3 regions of the Mesorhizobium sp. B2-6-4 genome follow, and region 2 is predicted to be linked to each of the others. Evidence: predicted binding sites of a transcription regulator. Region 2 holds the regulator's gene; each other region holds the start of a gene.
What was found. The regulator PhoB, encoded in region 2, activates phosphate uptake and scavenging genes when phosphate is short. The targets are predictions, from matches to a motif close to TGTCATNNANCTGTCAT.
Positions count from the first base shown of each region.

Region 1: a site for PhoB is predicted at 2,499-2,515, ahead of FJ426_RS25160 (DUF1045 domain-containing protein). Genes of this name have one in related genera too.
Region 3: a site for PhoB is predicted at 1,999-2,015, ahead of FJ426_RS03415 (PhoX family phosphatase). Genes of this name have one in related genera too.

Region 1 is NZ_VFUE01000021.1:92,392-97,827, forward strand. It holds gene iolD (3D-(3,5/4)-trihydroxycyclohexane-1,2-dione acylhydrolase (decyclizing)) at 1-264, shown strand, start outside; gene iolE (myo-inosose-2 dehydratase) at 409-1,326, shown strand; gene FJ426_RS25150 (DUF3329 domain-containing protein) at 1,367-1,585, shown strand; gene iolB (5-deoxy-glucuronate isomerase) at 1,590-2,402, shown strand; gene FJ426_RS25160 (DUF1045 domain-containing protein) at 2,554-3,261, shown strand; gene FJ426_RS25165 (alpha-D-ribose 1-methylphosphonate 5-triphosphate diphosphatase) at 3,306-4,445, shown strand; gene phnN (phosphonate metabolism protein/1,5-bisphosphokinase (PRPP-forming) PhnN) at 4,442-5,074, shown strand; gene FJ426_RS25175 (DUF2231 domain-containing protein) at 5,130-5,436, opposite strand, start outside.
Region 2 is NZ_VFUE01000027.1:61,719-67,154, reverse strand. It holds gene xylF (D-xylose ABC transporter substrate-binding protein) at 1-383, opposite strand, end outside; gene FJ426_RS28085 (ROK family protein) at 643-1,884, shown strand; gene phoB (phosphate regulon transcriptional regulator PhoB) at 1,892-2,581, opposite strand; gene phoU (phosphate signaling complex protein PhoU) at 2,601-3,308, opposite strand; gene pstB (phosphate ABC transporter ATP-binding protein PstB) at 3,334-4,137, opposite strand; gene pstA (phosphate ABC transporter permease PstA) at 4,134-4,985, opposite strand; gene pstC (phosphate ABC transporter permease subunit PstC) at 4,989-5,436, opposite strand, start outside.
Region 3 is NZ_VFUE01000002.1:193,917-199,352, reverse strand. It holds gene FJ426_RS03415 (PhoX family phosphatase) at 1-1,937, opposite strand, end outside; gene FJ426_RS31230 (hypothetical protein) at 2,269-2,724, shown strand; gene FJ426_RS03400 (response regulator transcription factor) at 2,915-3,571, opposite strand; gene FJ426_RS03395 (sensor histidine kinase) at 3,568-4,959, opposite strand; gene FJ426_RS03390 (hypothetical protein) at 5,119-5,436, shown strand, end outside.

The DNA of each region.
Region 1 (5,436 bases), on a different contig from region 2:
GTCGACTTTGCCGCGCACGCCGCGAGCATGGGGGCGATCGCCGAGAAGGTCTCGTCGATCGCAGGGCTGGAGACGGCGCTGGCTCAGGCGAAAGGCAACGACCGCACCACGGTACTGGTCATCGACACCGATCCGCTGGTCTCCACCGATGCCGGCGGCCACTGGTGGGACGTGGCGGTGCCGGAAGTCTCCGAGCGCAGCCAAGTGAACGCGGCGCGCAAGGTCTATGACGAGAAGCGGCGGATGCAGAGCGTCGGCGATTGATCTCGGCGCTGCCCACCCCCTACCTCTCCTTGTGGGGAGGTCGGACCGAAGGTCCGGGTGGGGTCTGGCGCCGCGCCCCCACCCCGCTGCTTCGCAGCGACCCTCCCCACAAGGGGGAGGGTGAACAAGAACCGGAGTGACGACTTGAAAGCCAAACTGGGCATGTCCCCCATCGCGTGGTGGAACGACGATCTTGCGGAACTCAGCGACGACGTGTCGTTGGAGGAGTGCCTACGCCAGTCGCGTTCGGCCGGCTTCACCGGCATGGAGATGGGACGGCGCTTTCCCAAGGACCCCAAGGTGATGCTGCCGATCCTGAAGGCGGCTGACGTCACACTGTGCGGCGGCTGGTTCTCGGGCACGCTGGTCGACGAGGAGATGAGCAAGAACAAGGATCGCATCCAGCCGATGATCGACCTGTTCAAGGCGGTCAACGCGCCTTGCATCGTCTATGGCGAGGTTGGCCGTTCGATCCAGGGCGACCGCTCGAAGCCGCTCGCCACCAAGCCGAAACTCTCGAGCGACGAGATGAAGGCCTATGCCAGGCGCCTGACCGAATTCGGCGAATGGTGCGCCGAGCAAGGCATGCCGCTTTCCTATCATCACCATATGGCGGCGGTGGTCGAGACCGAGGCGGAGCTCGACGCCTTCATGCGCCATTCCGGAGCGGGCATTCCGCTGCTGCTTGACGCTGGACATCTGGCCTTTGCCGGCGGCGATGTGCTGCGCGCCATCGACAATCACCACAAGCGCATCAGCCATGTGCATGTGAAGGATGTACGCATGGGCGTGATCGAGAAGCTCGACCGCACGAGGCAGTCCTTCCTCGATGCGGTGGCTCTCGGCGCCTTCACCGTGCCGGGCGACGGCTCGCTGGATTTCGGCGCCATCGTGCAGCGTTTCGCCGACCACGGCTATGAAGGCTGGTTCGTGGTCGAGGCCGAACAGGACCCGAAGAAGAACCCGCCGCTCAAGATGGCGCAGGTGGGCCACAAGGAGTTGATGCGGGTGATGACGGCGGCCGGCTACACGGTCGAGACCCAGGGCTTCCCCGATGTCTGATCGGGTTCTCGCCAGGCCGGGCTTGCTGTAGGTTGCCGCGATGAAAGATTCCGAGCACCCCTTCTTCCGGCCCCTATGGCGGCGTGTCGCCGTCGTCGCGGTCTGCGTCATCTGGTCGATCATCGAATTCGCGAGCGGCACGCCGTTCTGGGGCGTGATCGCGCTGGGCTTCGCCGGCTATGGCGTCTGGCAGTTTTTTTATCTCTACAAGCCGGCCGACGAGAACAAGGCGCCCGCCGAAGTCGAACCGAAGGAGTAACCGGATGTCGAAGCTGCTGGTCAAAGCCGACAAGGGCCATGGCCGTGTCGCGCATGTCACGCCGCAAAGCGCCGGATGGACCTATGTCGGGTTCGACCTGCACCGGCTGGAACCGGGCGAAACGGCTTCGGGAACAACGGACGATCGCGAAGTCTGCCTGGTGTTCGTCACCGGCAAGGGCACGGTCACGGCCGGCGGCAAGGATCTCGGCCTGCTTGGCCAGCGCATGTCGCCCTTCGAAGGCAAACCATGGTCGGTCTATGTGCCGCAGGGATCGGACTGGTCGGTGACGGCTGATAGCGGACTGGAACTGGCGGTCTGCTCGGCGCCGGGATTGAGCGGCGGCCTGCCGGTTCGCGTCATCGGGCCTGACGACCTCGGCCAGGAGGTGCGCGGCAAGGGCACCAATACGCGCTACGTCACCAACATCCTGCCCGAGGGCAAGCCGGCCGATTCGCTGCTGGTGGTCGAGGTCATCACGCCCGGCGGCCATACGTCGAGCTATCCGCCGCACAAGCACGACCAGGACAATCTGCCTAACGAATCCTATCTCGAGGAAACCTATTATCACCGCCTCAACCCGCCGCAGGGCTTTGCTTTCCAGCGGGTCTATACCGACGCCGACAAGGACGGCTCCCGCGCGCTGGACGAGGCGATGGCGATCGAGGACGGCGACGTCGTGCTGGTGCCCAAGGGCTATCACCCCTGCGCGGCTTGCCATGGCTACGACCTCTACTATCTCAACGTCATGGCCGGCCCGAAGCGGACGTGGAAATTCCACAATGCGCCCGAGCACGAATGGCTGATGAAGGCCTGACCGTTGCGCGTTCACGGCTGAACCTGTTGGTCCAGATCAGAAAAATCGTCGGCTAAGGACCGGCGGAGTCGATTTGCCTTCGAAAACCCTTCAAAGCTTCGTCAATCCGTCATGGAAATCACCTATGGCAACGGTCTGACGAGGATTTTCGATGCGCTACGCCATCTACTTCACCCCCCAACAGGACGAAAAATTGGCGCGGATCGCCGCCAACTGGCTGGGCCGTGACCCGTTCGGCGCCGCGACGCGACCGGTGGAGGCGGTGGGCGATTTGTCGGCGGCGGAAGTCGCCTTCCACACCGCATCGGCACGGCGCTATGGTTTTCACGCAACGCTGAAAGCCCCTTTCCGGTTAGCGGCCAACGAAACCGAAGCCTCGTTGCGCGCAGCGCTCGACGCCTTTGCCGAGGCGACGCCGGTTGTGATGATCCCGCGTCTCGTCGTCAGCCAGATCGACGGTTTCTTCGCACTGGTGCCGGAGGCGCCATTGCCTCCGCTCAATCGCTTCGCCGATGATGTGGTGCGCGATTTCGACCGCTTTCGCGCGCCGTTGACGGAGGCCGAGATCGAGCGGCGCAGCCCGGACTCGCTGAAGCCGGGCGAATTCCGCAATCTCTGCCAATGGGGCTACCCTTACGTCTTCGAGAGCTTCCGCTTTCACATGACGCTGTCCGGCAGGGCCGGGCCACAGGATAGCCCTCGTCTTTGCCTGGCAATCGAGGGCCTGTTCGCCGAGGTGCTGCGCCAGCCGGTTCCGGTGGACGCGCTGACGTTGTTCATCGAGCCCGAACCTGGCGCCCCGTTCATGGTGCTTTCCCAACACGCGCTCGGGCGCCGTCCGGCCAGAAAAACCGCCTGAAGCAACAAGCCGTAAAGGCCAGAAAAAACCAAGGACTGCCTGAAATGACCGCCGACACCATTCTGAGCAACGCCCGCATCGTTCTTGCCGACGAGATCATCGACGGTTCGCTCGTGATGCGTGACGGTCTGATCGCCGACATATCCGCCGGCGCCGTGCGAGCCGGCGAGGACATGGCTGGCGACTTCATCATTCCGGGACTGGTCGAGCTGCACACCGATCACCTGGAAGGCCACTATGCGCCGCGGCCCAAGGTGCGTTGGAACCCGATCGCCGCCGTGCTCGCCCATGACGCGCAGGTGGCGACGGCAGGCATCACCACCGTGCTCGACGCCTTGCGTGTCGGCATGGACGAGGATGCCGATCTCAACGCCGCCGACATCCGCAAGCTCGCCGATGCGATCGAGGACAGCGTGCGGATGGATCGATTGCGGGCCGATCATTTCATCCATCTACGCTGCGAGGTCTCGGCGCCGGATTGCCTCAGGGCCTTCGCCAATTTCGAGACGGACGAACGGGTGAAGCTCGCCTCGCTGATGGACCATGCGCCAGGCCAGCGCCAGTTCGTCAACCTCGAAACCTACGCCTACTACTATCAGCGCAAGCTGAAGCTGACCGATCAGGATTTCCAGAAATTCTGCGAGAAGCGGATGGGCGAATCGGCCCGGAATTCGGCCCCGAACCGCGTCTTCATCGCCGCCGCCTGCCACGAGCGCGGCATCGTGCTTGCAAGCCATGACGATGCGACGACGGGCCATGTCGACGAAGCCATCGAGCAAGGCGTGCGCGTTGCCGAATTCCCGACCACCGAGGAAGCCGCCAGGGCTTCGAAGGATGCCGGGCTCGGCGTGCTGATGGGCGCGCCCAATGTCATGCGCGGCGCCTCGCATTCGGGCAATGTCTCGGCGCGCACGCTGGCCAGCGACGGCCTGCTCGACATATTGTCGTCCGACTACATCCCCTTCAGCCTGATCCAGTCCGCCTTCTTTCTCGGCGACGTCGTCGATAGCATTTCCCTGCCGCAGGCGGTGGCAATGGTGTCCAAGAACCCGGCCGAGGCCGTCGGTCTTTCCGATCGCGGTGTCATCGAAGAGGGCCGCCGGGCCGACCTGGTGCGCGTGCGCCTCGACGACCACGTTCCGGTGGTGCGCACGGTCTGGCGGCAAGGGCGGCGGGTCGCATGATGGTGTCGGCGTTGATCGAGCGTGAACTGTCGGCCGAGGCGTTTCCGATACGCGACGGCGTCTTTGTTGCCGTGGTGGGCCCGAGCGGCGCCGGCAAGGATACGATCATCGGCCATGCCAAGGCGCTTTTCGCCGACGAGACGCGGCTGGAGTTCGTGCGCCGCGTCATCACCAGACCGAGCGACACGGCAAGCGAGGATCACGACACGCTGGCCGATGCCGCCTTCATCGAGGCCGAAGCCGACGGCACCTTCGCCGTCTCCTGGGAGGCGCACGGCCTGCGCTACGGCCTGCCGGCCGAGGTCGATTGGGCAGTGGCCAACGGCCATGTCGCTGTCGCCAACGTATCGCGCGCGATCATTCCTGCCTTGCGGGAGCGCTATGCCAATCTGGCCGTCGTCGAGATCACCGCTTCGCCCGATGTGCTGGCCAAGCGGCTGGCGATGCGTGGCCGCGAGTCGCGCGGGGAGGTTCTGGCACGCCTGGCGCGAAGCGCGCCTGTGACGCTGTCCGGACCCGGCGTTACCTCGATCGACAATAGCGGTTCGCGCGAAGCGGCAGGCGAGCGCTTCGCCGAGGTGCTGCGCAAGGCGATGGCGTTCTCCGACATGTCGGGGCTGATCGACTAAAGGTGTTGATGGTCAGGTGGCGCTCGCCTGACCTGAACATCGAAACACCTTCCTTTTATGCCGCGTGCCGGTCGTGATCGGCACGACGCGTGCTGGCCGACGGCGTTGCCGAAGGTTGTGTCGGCGCGTCCAGAACCGCGACGTGATGGCGGTACACCATTTCCCAGCCTTTCCAGCCGGTAAACAGCAGGATGCAGACAACGATCAATGAAAGCAGCACTCCCCATGGGCGAACTGCCGCTTCGGCGCCTTGGCTGTAGCGAAGATAGAAATTGATCAGCGCCAGAACGACGGCGGTCAAATTGCCGACCATGTGGTACCAGGCGTCCGTCAGGGCGCGGATGCGCGGCTCGCTCAGGAAA
Region 2 (5,436 bases):
TCGAAGGTGAGATAGAAGACGTCCTTGTTCTCGATCAGGCGGTCATAGCCGACGACCGGAATGCCTTCGTCGAGCGCCTTCTGCACCGCCGGGCCGATGGCGGAGGCGTCCTGCGCCAGGATGATCAGCGAATTGGCGCCCTGGGAGATCAGGCTCTCGACGTCGGTGAGCTGCTTGCCGGGATTGGACTGGGCGTCGGCGGAAATATACTTGTCGCCGGCGGCTTCGATCGCCTTCTTCATGGCGGCCTCGTCGGTCTTCCAGCGCTCTTCCTGGAAGTTCGACCAGGAAACGCCGATGACCTTGTCCTTCGCCTGCGCGACCGACGCGAGCGTCAGCGACATGGCGACACCCGCCAGGATGGCGGCTGTGAATCTCTTCATCTTAATCCTCCCTGCGCCGCGTATGGCGCGACCAAACAGGCCCGTAGGCCGGCACAAAGGCTCTATTTTTTCGAGCCTCGAAAAAACACTGGTCCATCGTCGGAACACTGTCAACGTCGATTCTGATGTATTTTGATGTCCTCGTGAATTTTTTTCGAGCTCCGGAATAAATAATGACAGCCAAGGCCGGTTCTGCCAGTATTTGACGGTCGTCGGGATCCTGGGGAGAGAACGCGGCGACGGGGAGGATGCGAGAAACATGTCGGTCGGAATCCGCCACGATGATTTGCGCCGACGCAACCGGGCGATGGTGATCGCGGCCGTGCGCCGTGCCGGGCAGCCCTCGCGCACCGAGATTGCCGCGACCACCGGGCTCAGCCATTCCACCATATCGGCGATCTCCTCCGACCTGATTGGCGAAGGCATCCTGGCGCAGAGCAAGCCGAGCGAGGCCGGTGCGCTGAAACGCGGCCGGCCGCAGGTCGGCCTCAGCCTCAACCCTGAAGCCGCGGCGGTGATGACCGTTGTGCTGTCGCTGAATTTCCTCTCCGTCGCAGTCATCGACTATGCCGGCCAGGTGATATCTGAGGAGCAGCGCCGGCTGGACACGCTGACCCTGTCACGCGAGGCGCTGATCGGCGAATGCGTGGCCATCGTCAGGCGGCGGTTCGAGGATCCCGACCTCGACGTCGGCAGCATCGCCCGTATCGCGCTGGCGATCCAGGGCATCACCGACACGGATGCGCGCGCCATGCTGTGGTCGCCGATCACGCCGCAGACCGACATCGCCTTCGCCGACATACTGGAGGCCGAGTTCGGCATTCCCGCCACCATGGAGAACGATTGCAACATGATGGCGGTGGCGCTGCGCTGGCGCGATCCCCAGCGCTACCGCGACGACTTCATCGCCATACTTTTGTCGCACGGCATCGGCATGGGCTTGGTGCTGAAGGGTGAACTGTTCACCGGCACCCATTCATCCGGAGGCGAGTTCGGCCACATGATCCATCGCCCCGGCGGGGCGCTCTGCCGCTGCGGGCGGCGCGGCTGCGTCGAGGCCTATGCCGGCAACTATGCCATTTGGCGCAACGCGAGGCAGCTTGGCGAGGACACCCAGCCCGTCGACGTCAGCGACGCCGACATGCGCACCCTGGCGGCCTCGGCGCGCGAAAAGGACGGGCCGGAGCGCGAAGCCTACCGCAAGGCCGGCGAGGCGCTGGGTTACGGCCTTGGCAGCCTGTTCGCCCTGATCGATCCGGCGCCGGTCGCCATGGTCGGCGTCAGCGCCGCCGCCTTCGACCTGATCGAGCCGGCTCTGCGCGAGGCCATTGCCCAGACCGCCGGCGGCCAGCACTCGAAATCGATTTCCTTCGACACCGAGCCGAACGAACTGCCGCTGATCCGCGAGGGCTGCGCCATGCGCGCGCTAACCTTCGTCGACCAGGAAATTTTCGCGCCGGGGGCACAGGCGAAATCAGGCATAGGCGAGAACGTTGCGTGACATATCCCTAGTCTTCGCGGATCGCGTACCCCGCGCCCCGAATGGTGCGGATCACGTCAGGCATGCGGCCGTTGTTGACCGCCTTGCGCAGCCGGCCGACATGCACGTCCACGGTGCGCTCGTCGATATAGATCGTTTCGCCCCAGACATTGTCGAGCAGTTGGCTGCGCGAGAACACGCGGCCGGGATGTCGCATCATGAATTCGAGCAGGCGGAACTCGGTCGGCCCGAGCCGGATCTCGCTTTTCTTGCGGTAGACCCGGTGCGATTCACGGTCGAGCACGATGTCGCCGACCTTGAGCACGCTGGACAGAACTTCGGGCTTGGCGCGGCGCAGCAGCGCCTTGACGCGTGCCATGAATTCCGGCGTTGAGAACGGCTTGACCAGATAGTCGTCGGCGCCGGTGGAGAGACCGCGCACCCGGTCGCTTTCCTCGCCGCGCGCCGTCAGCATGATGATCGGCAGCCGCTCGGTCTCGGGCCGCATCCGGAGACGGCGGCAGAGCTCGATGCCGGAAACCGCCGGCACCATCCAGTCGAGCACCAGAAGGTCGGGCACATTCTCCTGCAGGCGGATCTCGGCCTCGTCGCCGCGCGTCACCACCTCGACCTGGTAACCCTCCGATTCCAGATTGTAACGGAGCAGCACACCCAGCGGCTCCTCGTCCTCCACCACCATGATGCGTGGCGCGATCATCGACTGGTCACCCCTGCCGTCAAGCCGCTGGCGCCGACATCGCCGTCTCGTCCTGCTTCGGGCGATTGGCGGGCAATTGCGTGCCGGTCAGCACATAATAGGCATTTTCGGCAATGTTGGTCACGTGATCGCCGATGCGCTCGAGATTCTTGGCGCAGAACAAAAGATGCGTGCAGGCGGTGATGTTGCGCGGATCCTCCATCATGTAGGTCAGCAGCTCGCGGAAGACCGACGTGTATTTGACGTCGATGCGTTCATCGTCGGCGCGCAGCTTGGCAAGTGCCGCGGCATCGCGCGCCGCATACTCCTCGATCACGCCTTGCACCTGGATCAGCACAAGCTGCGCCATGGCGTCGATGGAGTGCGACAGGTCGCGCGGCGTGGCGGCAAGGCCGACGGTGCCGACGCGCTTGGCGATGTTCTTGGCGAGATCGCCGATGCGTTCGAGATCGCCCGCCATGCGGATCGAGCCGACGACATGGCGCAGATCGTCCGCCATGGGCTGCCGCTTGGCGATCAGGGTGATGGCGCGGTCGTCGAGTTCGCGCTGGCGCGCATCCATGATCGCGTCGTCGGAGACGACGCGCTGGGCGAGCGCGTTGTCGGAATTCAGGAGCGCCTTGGTCGCGCCGCCGACCATCGATGAGGCGAGATCGCCCATGTCGCGGATCAGCCTGCTGATCTGTCCGAGATCTTCGTCAAAGGCTGCGACTGTGTGTTCGGCCATGATCTTGGTCCTCGTATGCCTGGGATCAGCCGAAGCGGCCGGTGATATAGTCCTGCGTGCGCTTCTCGCGGGGCGACGTGAAGATCTTCTCGGTGCGGTCGAACTCGACCAGCTCGCCCAGATACATGAAGGCGGTCTGCTTCGACACGCGCGCCGCCTGCTGCATGTTGTGGGTGACGATGACGATCGTATAATCGGCCTGCAACTCGTCGATCAGCTCCTCGATCTTGGCGGTCGACAGCGGATCGAGCGCCGAGGCAGGCTCGTCGAGCAGGATGACCTCCGGCTTTACCGCCACAGTGCGGGCGATGCAGAGGCGCTGCTGCTGGCCGCCCGAAAGGCTGAGGCCGCTGGCGTTGAGCTTGTCCTTGACCTCGCTCCACAGTGCCGCGCGCTTCAGCGCCTGCTCGACACGGCCGTCCATCTCCGCCTTGCTGAGCTTCTCATAGAGCCTGACGCCGAAGGCGATGTTCTCGTAGATCGACATCGGGAACGGCGTCGGCTTCTGGAACACCATGCCGATCTTGGTCCTGAGCAGGTTGAGGTCCTGCGAGCGGTCGAGGATATTCTGGCCGTCGAGCAGCACCTGGCCCTCGGCGCTCTGCCTCGGGTAGAGCTCATAGATGCGGTTGAAGACGCGCAGCAGCGTCGACTTCCCGCAGCCCGAAGGCCCGATGAAGGCGGTGACGCTGCGCTCGGGCAGCGACAGGCTGATATCCTTCAGCGCCTTCGACTGGCCATAGTAGAAATTGAGGTTCTTGACCTCGATCTTGGCTTTCTCGACCGCGACTTCGGGCGTGTTCAACTCGGTGGACAACATCGGTTTCATCTGTCCTCTCTGCGTCCGGTAAGGCTGCGGGCGAAGATGCTCAGCCCGAGAACCGTAAGGGTGATTATGAGTGCGCCGGTCCACGCCAGCTGCTGCCATTCCTCGTAGGGGCTGAGAGCGAACTGGAAGATAGTGACGGGCAGGCTGGCCATCGGCGCATTGAGATTACTCGACCAGAACTGGTTGTTGAGCGCCGTGAAGAGCAGCGGCGCCGTCTCGCCGGAAATGCGGGCGATGGCCAGCAATATGCCAGTGACGATACCCGACAGCGCCGCACGGTAGGCGACCGAGCGGATGACCACCCAGCGCGGCGCGCCGATCGCGGCGCCGGCCTCGCGCAGGGCGTTCGGCACCAGGTTGAGCATGTCCTCGGTGGTGCGCACGACGACCGGGATGACCAGGATGGCCAGCGCGACGGCACCGGCGATCGCCGAGAAATGTCCCATCGGCCGCACCAGCAACTCGTAGACGAACAGGCCGACGATGATCGAGGGTGCCGACAGCAGGATGTCGTTGATGAAGCGCACGACGGTGGTGAGGCGCGAGAAGCGGCCATATTCGGCCATGTAGGTCCCGGCGAGGACACCGATCGGCGTGCCGACGATGACGGCGATGACTGTCATCATGATACTGCCGTAGATGGCATTGAGCAGGCCGCCGGCATCGCCGGGCGGCGGTGTCATTTCGGTGAACACAGAGAGCGAAACACCCGACAGGCCCTTATAGAGCAGTGCGCCGAGGATGAGCGCCAGCCAGGCCAGGCCGATGCCCGCCGCCGTGACGCATAGCGTCATCATCACGGCATTCCTGCGCTTGCGTCGATTGTGAAGCGATGTGGCCGTCGACATCGGTCAGGCTCCCGTGCGGCTGTCCATGCGCAGCAGCATGTAGCGCGCAAGGGCAAGGATCAGGAAAGTGATGACGAACAGGATCAGGCCGAGCGCCACCAGCGAAGACGTATAGAGATCGCCGTCGGCTTCGGTGAACTCGTTGGCGATGGTCGCCGAGATCGTCGTGCCGGGCGCGAACAGCGAGGCGCTGATGCGGTGGGCGTTGCCGATGACGAAGGTTACCGCCATGGTTTCGCCGAGCGCGCGGCCGAGGCCGAGCATGACGCCGCCCATGATGCCGACGCGGGTATAGGGGATGACGACGCGGCGCGTGACCTCCCAGGTCGTGCAGCCGATGCCGTAGGCCGATTCCTTCAGCACCGCCGGCACCGTGTCGAAGACATCCTTGGTGATCGAGGTGATGAAGGGCAGGACCATGATGGCAAGGATCAGCGCCGAGGTCAGAAGG
Region 3 (5,436 bases), on a different contig from region 2:
GGCTTGAAATCGGGCCAGCGCGTCGACGGATCCTCATAATAGGACGGGCGGCCGAACGCCTCCCAATCCTCGCCGCCGTCGCCTGGATGCTGGACGGCGACGAAGGCGGTCTGATCGTCGGGCGCAAACAGCGGCCCGCACATTTCAGCGCCGATCGGCACGCGGAAAAACAGTTTTGACGTCGCGCGCGCCGGCCCTTCGGTGTCGACCGCCCACAGGCCGTCGGTGCGGCCGGTGGCCTTCGGGCCCTGGCCGTCGGTGGCGACCCACAGGCGCCCGGCTGAATCGACCGCGCAATTGTCGGGCATGCCGAACCAGCCATTGGCCGTGGTGGCGGTGGAGAAGGTGGCGCCGACATCGGCAACCGCCGGATCGCCGCATTTCAGGAGCACTTCCCATTTGCCCCTGGTGCCGGCGAAATCGCCGCCATCTTCCGATATCTCGATGATGTGGCCGAAAGCGTTGTCGGCGCGCGGGTTGGCGGCGTCGACCTGGTCGGCTTTGCGCTTGGAATTGTTGGTCAGCATGACATAGACCTTGCCGTTGACACGATTGGGCTGGATGTCCTCGGGACGGTCCATCTTGGTGGCGCCGAGCAGGTCGGCGGCACGCCGCGTCTCGATCAACACGTCGGCCTGGCCGGCAAAGCCGTTCTCAGGTGTCAGCGGGCCCTGGCCGAAGACGATCGGCAGCCATTCCACCGTACCGTCCGCAGCGAATTTGGCGACATGCAGCGTGCCGTCGTCGAGCAGGTTCATGTTGGCGGCGCGGTCGTCCGGATCGAAACGGCCCGCGGTGACGAATTTGTAGACGTACTCGAAGCGCTCGTCGTCGCCGAGATAGAAGACGACGCGGCCATCCTTGGCGACGATCGATTCGGCGCCTTCATGCTTGAAGCGGCCCATTGCGGTGCGCTTCCTCGGCGTGGATGTCGGATCGTTGACGTCGACCTCGACGATCCAGCCGAAACGGTTGGGCTCGTTCGGCTCCTTGGCGAGGTCGAAACGATCGTAATGCGCGCCCCATTCATAGGCGCCTTCCGGAATGCCGAGGCGCTTGTAATTGGCGGCTTCCTTATGGCCTTCCGGCAGTTCACCGGAGAAATAGCCGTGGATGTTCTCCTCGGCCATGACATAGGTGCCCCAAGGCGTGACGCCGCCGGCGCAGTTGTTGAATGTGCCGATGACCTTGGTGCCGGATGGGTCGGCATTGGTCTTGACGCGGTCATGACCGGCGACCGGGCCCGACAGCGCCATTTCGGTGTTGGAGGTGATGCGGCGGTTCAACTTGCCGTCGCGCACCACCTGCCACTTGCCGCCTTCCTTGCGGATCTCGACGATGGTGCCGCCATGTGCCGCCATCTCGACATCGACCTGCTCCTTCGAGAGCGGCGCGAGTTCGGCCGCCTTCTTGCCGTCCTTCTCGACGATCCTGACGATGCCCGGGAACATCAGATGCGGATTGGTGTATTCGTGGTTGACGACCAGCAGGCCGTGCTCGGCGGAGCCACCGATCCCGATATAGCCGACATAGTCATTGTTGTAGCCGAATTGTCTTGCCTGGGCCTCAGCCGACTGCCTGGCCGGGTCGAACTCCGGCGAATCGGCAAACAGCGGATCGCCCCAGCGCAACAGCACGTCGGCATCGTAGCCCGGCGCGACATGGTGCTTGTCGTCGATACCGGCTTCGAGTTCCTCGAACGAGAAGGCGGAGCCCTCGGCGGCACGCGCATCGTCGGCGGCCACGAGCGCCAGCGGGCTGACGGTGGCGGCGATGGCCGAGACGGCCAGCGAGCCCTTGAGGAAGGCGCGGCGGGAGAACCGCTCGGCAATGATTTCGCCCATGGTGCGGTTTTCGGTGGGGTTGGTCGCCGGACCGTCGTTTTCCTCAAGCAGGCTGGTGCGGAATCGGGCGTCGGGCGAGCGATGGTCGGTCATGGTCTGCCTCTGGCTGGATGGCTGGAGCGTGTCACGCGTTTCGACCCCTTATAGACGATCGGTCACACTTTCGTGACATTCGTGCACCCGCCAGCTTGACCGCGAACCTCGCGCCACATCCGGTTTGAAACTCGGACCAAGGTCCTAAACCGATCGGGGCGAAGGTCCGGATTGCCGCGGCATCGGTCGTGGGCCACTTACACGAACACGCCATGTCGCCGATGGTCGCGTACCTGCACGAGATGGCCTCTGAATTTTGCCGGTCCGATCAAGTGAGGGACTGATGCGCAGCTCGATCATGGCTCATTGTTGCTGGCTGGCCCTGAGAGCAGTGCCGGCACTGGCGCTGACCATAGCCCCCTATCACCTCGATTTTCACGGTTCCGCCGCAGGCATTGTCGCGTCCAGCGCCCAAGCCAAGCCTGGCGGGAACAGCGGCAATGGCGGTGGTGGCGGTAACGGCAATGGCGGCAATGGCGGCAATGGAAATAACGGCGGCGGCAACAATGGCAACGCCGGAGGCAACAATGGCAACGCTGGCGGCAACGGGAACAATGGCGCCGGCAACAACGGCAAGGGGAAGGGTGCCAACAGCTCCGGCAAGCATGTGAACGCAACAACCGGCGATCGTGTCGAAATAGACGACAACAAGATCGTGGTGCAGCACCCTAACGGCTTCGGGGAAGAGATCGAGAAGGGTCGCTTCAAAATGACCGACGCTCTGGGCCGCACGATCGTCGAGCGCCCTGCGACGGCGGCGGATATAAGCCGCCTCAAGGGGTTGTAGAGCGGGCAATAGGCATCGCCCGCTTTACGTGTCACCTCCGCCGCCCCCCGGCGGAGGTGACCTTATCGCTCCGGCCCCGTATAGGGGCCGTCTTTTTTGCCCTGGAGCGTTCCGCTGCTGCACCGCGCTTCAGGTTTTCATTTATGCGTGTCGTTATCCCAAACCGGGGATCCCTTGCGGCCGACCAGGATTAGCTGCCGGCCCGATCCCGCGCTTCGCGCATCAGCAGCGCCGCCTCGGTGCGATTGCGGACGTTGAGCTTGGATAGCACACCGGTCATGTGATGCTTGACCGTTTTTTCCTGCAGTGCCAGCCGCAGCGCCACTTCCTTGTTGCTCAGCCCTTCCGCCACCAGCTGCAGGATCTCGGCCTCGCGTCCGGTGAGCTGACGCAGGCGATCCGTCCTGCCGTTGGCCGGCTGCAGCGATTGCAGGTCCGAAAGCAGGCGAGCCGACAGGGTCGGCGACACATAGGTCTCGCCGGCCGCGACACCATGGAGGATTTCGGCCAGCATGCGCGAGCCGACCCCCTTCAGCACATAGCCGCGCACACCGGCATTCAGCGCCCGCGCCACGTCGGCATTGGCCTCCGAGACCGTCAGCATGACGATCTTCTGTCCGGGATTGGCACCCAGTATGCCGGCCACCGACGCAAGGCCGTCACCCGGCATGCTGATGTCGAGCAGCAGTATGTCGGGCTGCAAAGTCGAGGCGATGCGTTCGGCATCCTGCGCCGTGGCGCCCTGGGCCACCATTTCGAAGCCGCCGATCTCCGACAGGCTGCGGGTAACGCCTTCGCGAAACAGAGGGTGGTCGTCGACAATGGCGACACGGATGGTACCGATCATGGTTGATCCTCGACGGCTAGCGTAATCATCAATCGTGTTCCCTGCGGCCCGGTCGTGGTCTCGAACTGGCCACCAATGCTTTCGATACGCTCCCTGATGCCGGCGAGCCCCAGGCCTTCGGCCCGCCTCGGGTCGAATCCGGGCCCGCCATCCGACACTTCAACGAAGAACTTGCCGCCTGTCATCCCGGCCTTCACCTCCTGATCCTTGCCCTGCCCATGACGGTAGGCGTTGTTCAGCCCCTCCTGGACGAAGCGATAGATGCTGATCTTCTCCGAAGCGCCCAGTTCGGGCAACTGCCTGGATAGGGTCAGCGCCACGGAACTGCGGGTCCTGCGTTGATGCTCGTCGACGGCAAGACGCAGAATGTCGCCGGTCGCGGCCGTTTCTATCTGCGGCAGGACAAGGCCGTTGCAGATGCCGCGGATTTCACGCATCGCGTCGTCCAGCGCCATGCGGATCATGGCGATCTCGGCGTTGCGGCTGTCGCTGGAGGCACCCTCGCCGGAAATGGCGGGGCTATCCACACGCAGCGCCGCCAGCGCGACGAGCTGGGCCGGCCCGTCATGAAGGTCGGCACCGATGCGACGCAGGTGTCGTTCATTGAGCGCCGTGGCACGGCGCGACGCCTGCTGGACGCGCAGGCGCAGCGCCCGGTTTTGCGAAACCAGCGCCTGCAGCTCGGAGACCTGGCCCTGCAGAACGCCGCGCTGCTTGTCGATGGTGCGGCTGCCACGTATGACGATCCCCGACAACAGCAGCAGCGCCGTCAGCGTGGCGCCGGCCACGATCAGCCAGCTCGACAGCAAGGCGGAAGCCAGAGCCGCCTGGAAATCGTCGGCGATCTCGTAGAATTCGGTGACGGCGACCACCTCGCCCGACCAGGGTTCGCGGACTGGATTGTAGATTTCCAGCAGCGGCACGCCCGCGGCCCTCTCCTCCTTGTCGTCCTCGTCGCCTAGCTCGTTGAACTCGGCGACGACATTCCCGGCGAAGGCGGCACGCAGGTTGGCGCTCGGGCCGAACTGCCGGCCGATCAAGGCCGTGTCCTTCGAATACAGCACCGTGCCGTCCCGACGCCACAGCTTGAAGGAAAACAGCCGTTTGCCGAGCGCGCCTTGGCCGAGGGTCTCGTCAAGCGCCCGTTTGACGGCGTCATCGAGCTGATGGTTCGTGCGCAGATCGGGGAGCAGCGGAGCGATCACGCTGTCGACATAAAGGGCAGTCGTGGCCGCTGAATTGTGGAGCACGCTTTCGCGGATTTGCGCGGTGACCCAGAAGCCGACCACCAGCATCACCGCAAGCAGCCCGAAGCCGCCGGCAATGATGAACTGCAGCGCCAGCGTAAGCCCGTTCCAGCGCCGCGACAAGGTTTCGAGAAATCGCACGCCACGCTCCTCGCCCCCACCCGCAGGGGCAGGGTAGTGGCCGCGACTTTGGCGCTTCGGTCCTGCCGACACAAGAGCCTGGTCCCACGGCAGCTGCTTGACGTCCCGACGCGCTTGCGAAACAAGGCACGGACGACCGGCATCAATATCGAGGGCAGGGTGAGTTTTTCGGGGTTACTTCAGCTCGGTCTTTCGACCGTGATCTTTCTGCTGGCGGCGGCGGCCGCCAAGCAATGGGGGATGGCGCCCAGCCTGGGCAAGATCGTGCTGACGCTTGCGCTCTATTCGCTGGGCAACCTGATCATGCTGCGGCTGATTCGCGAGTTCGGCATGTCGGTGTCGTTCAGCCTGTCGGCCGTCATCCAGCTGGTATCGGTCAATCTGGTGGCGCTGATATTCTTCGGCGAGCGCATCAATACGCTGCAAGCGGCCGGCATCGTGCTGGCGATTGCCGCCGTGGCGCTGATCACGCTCGGG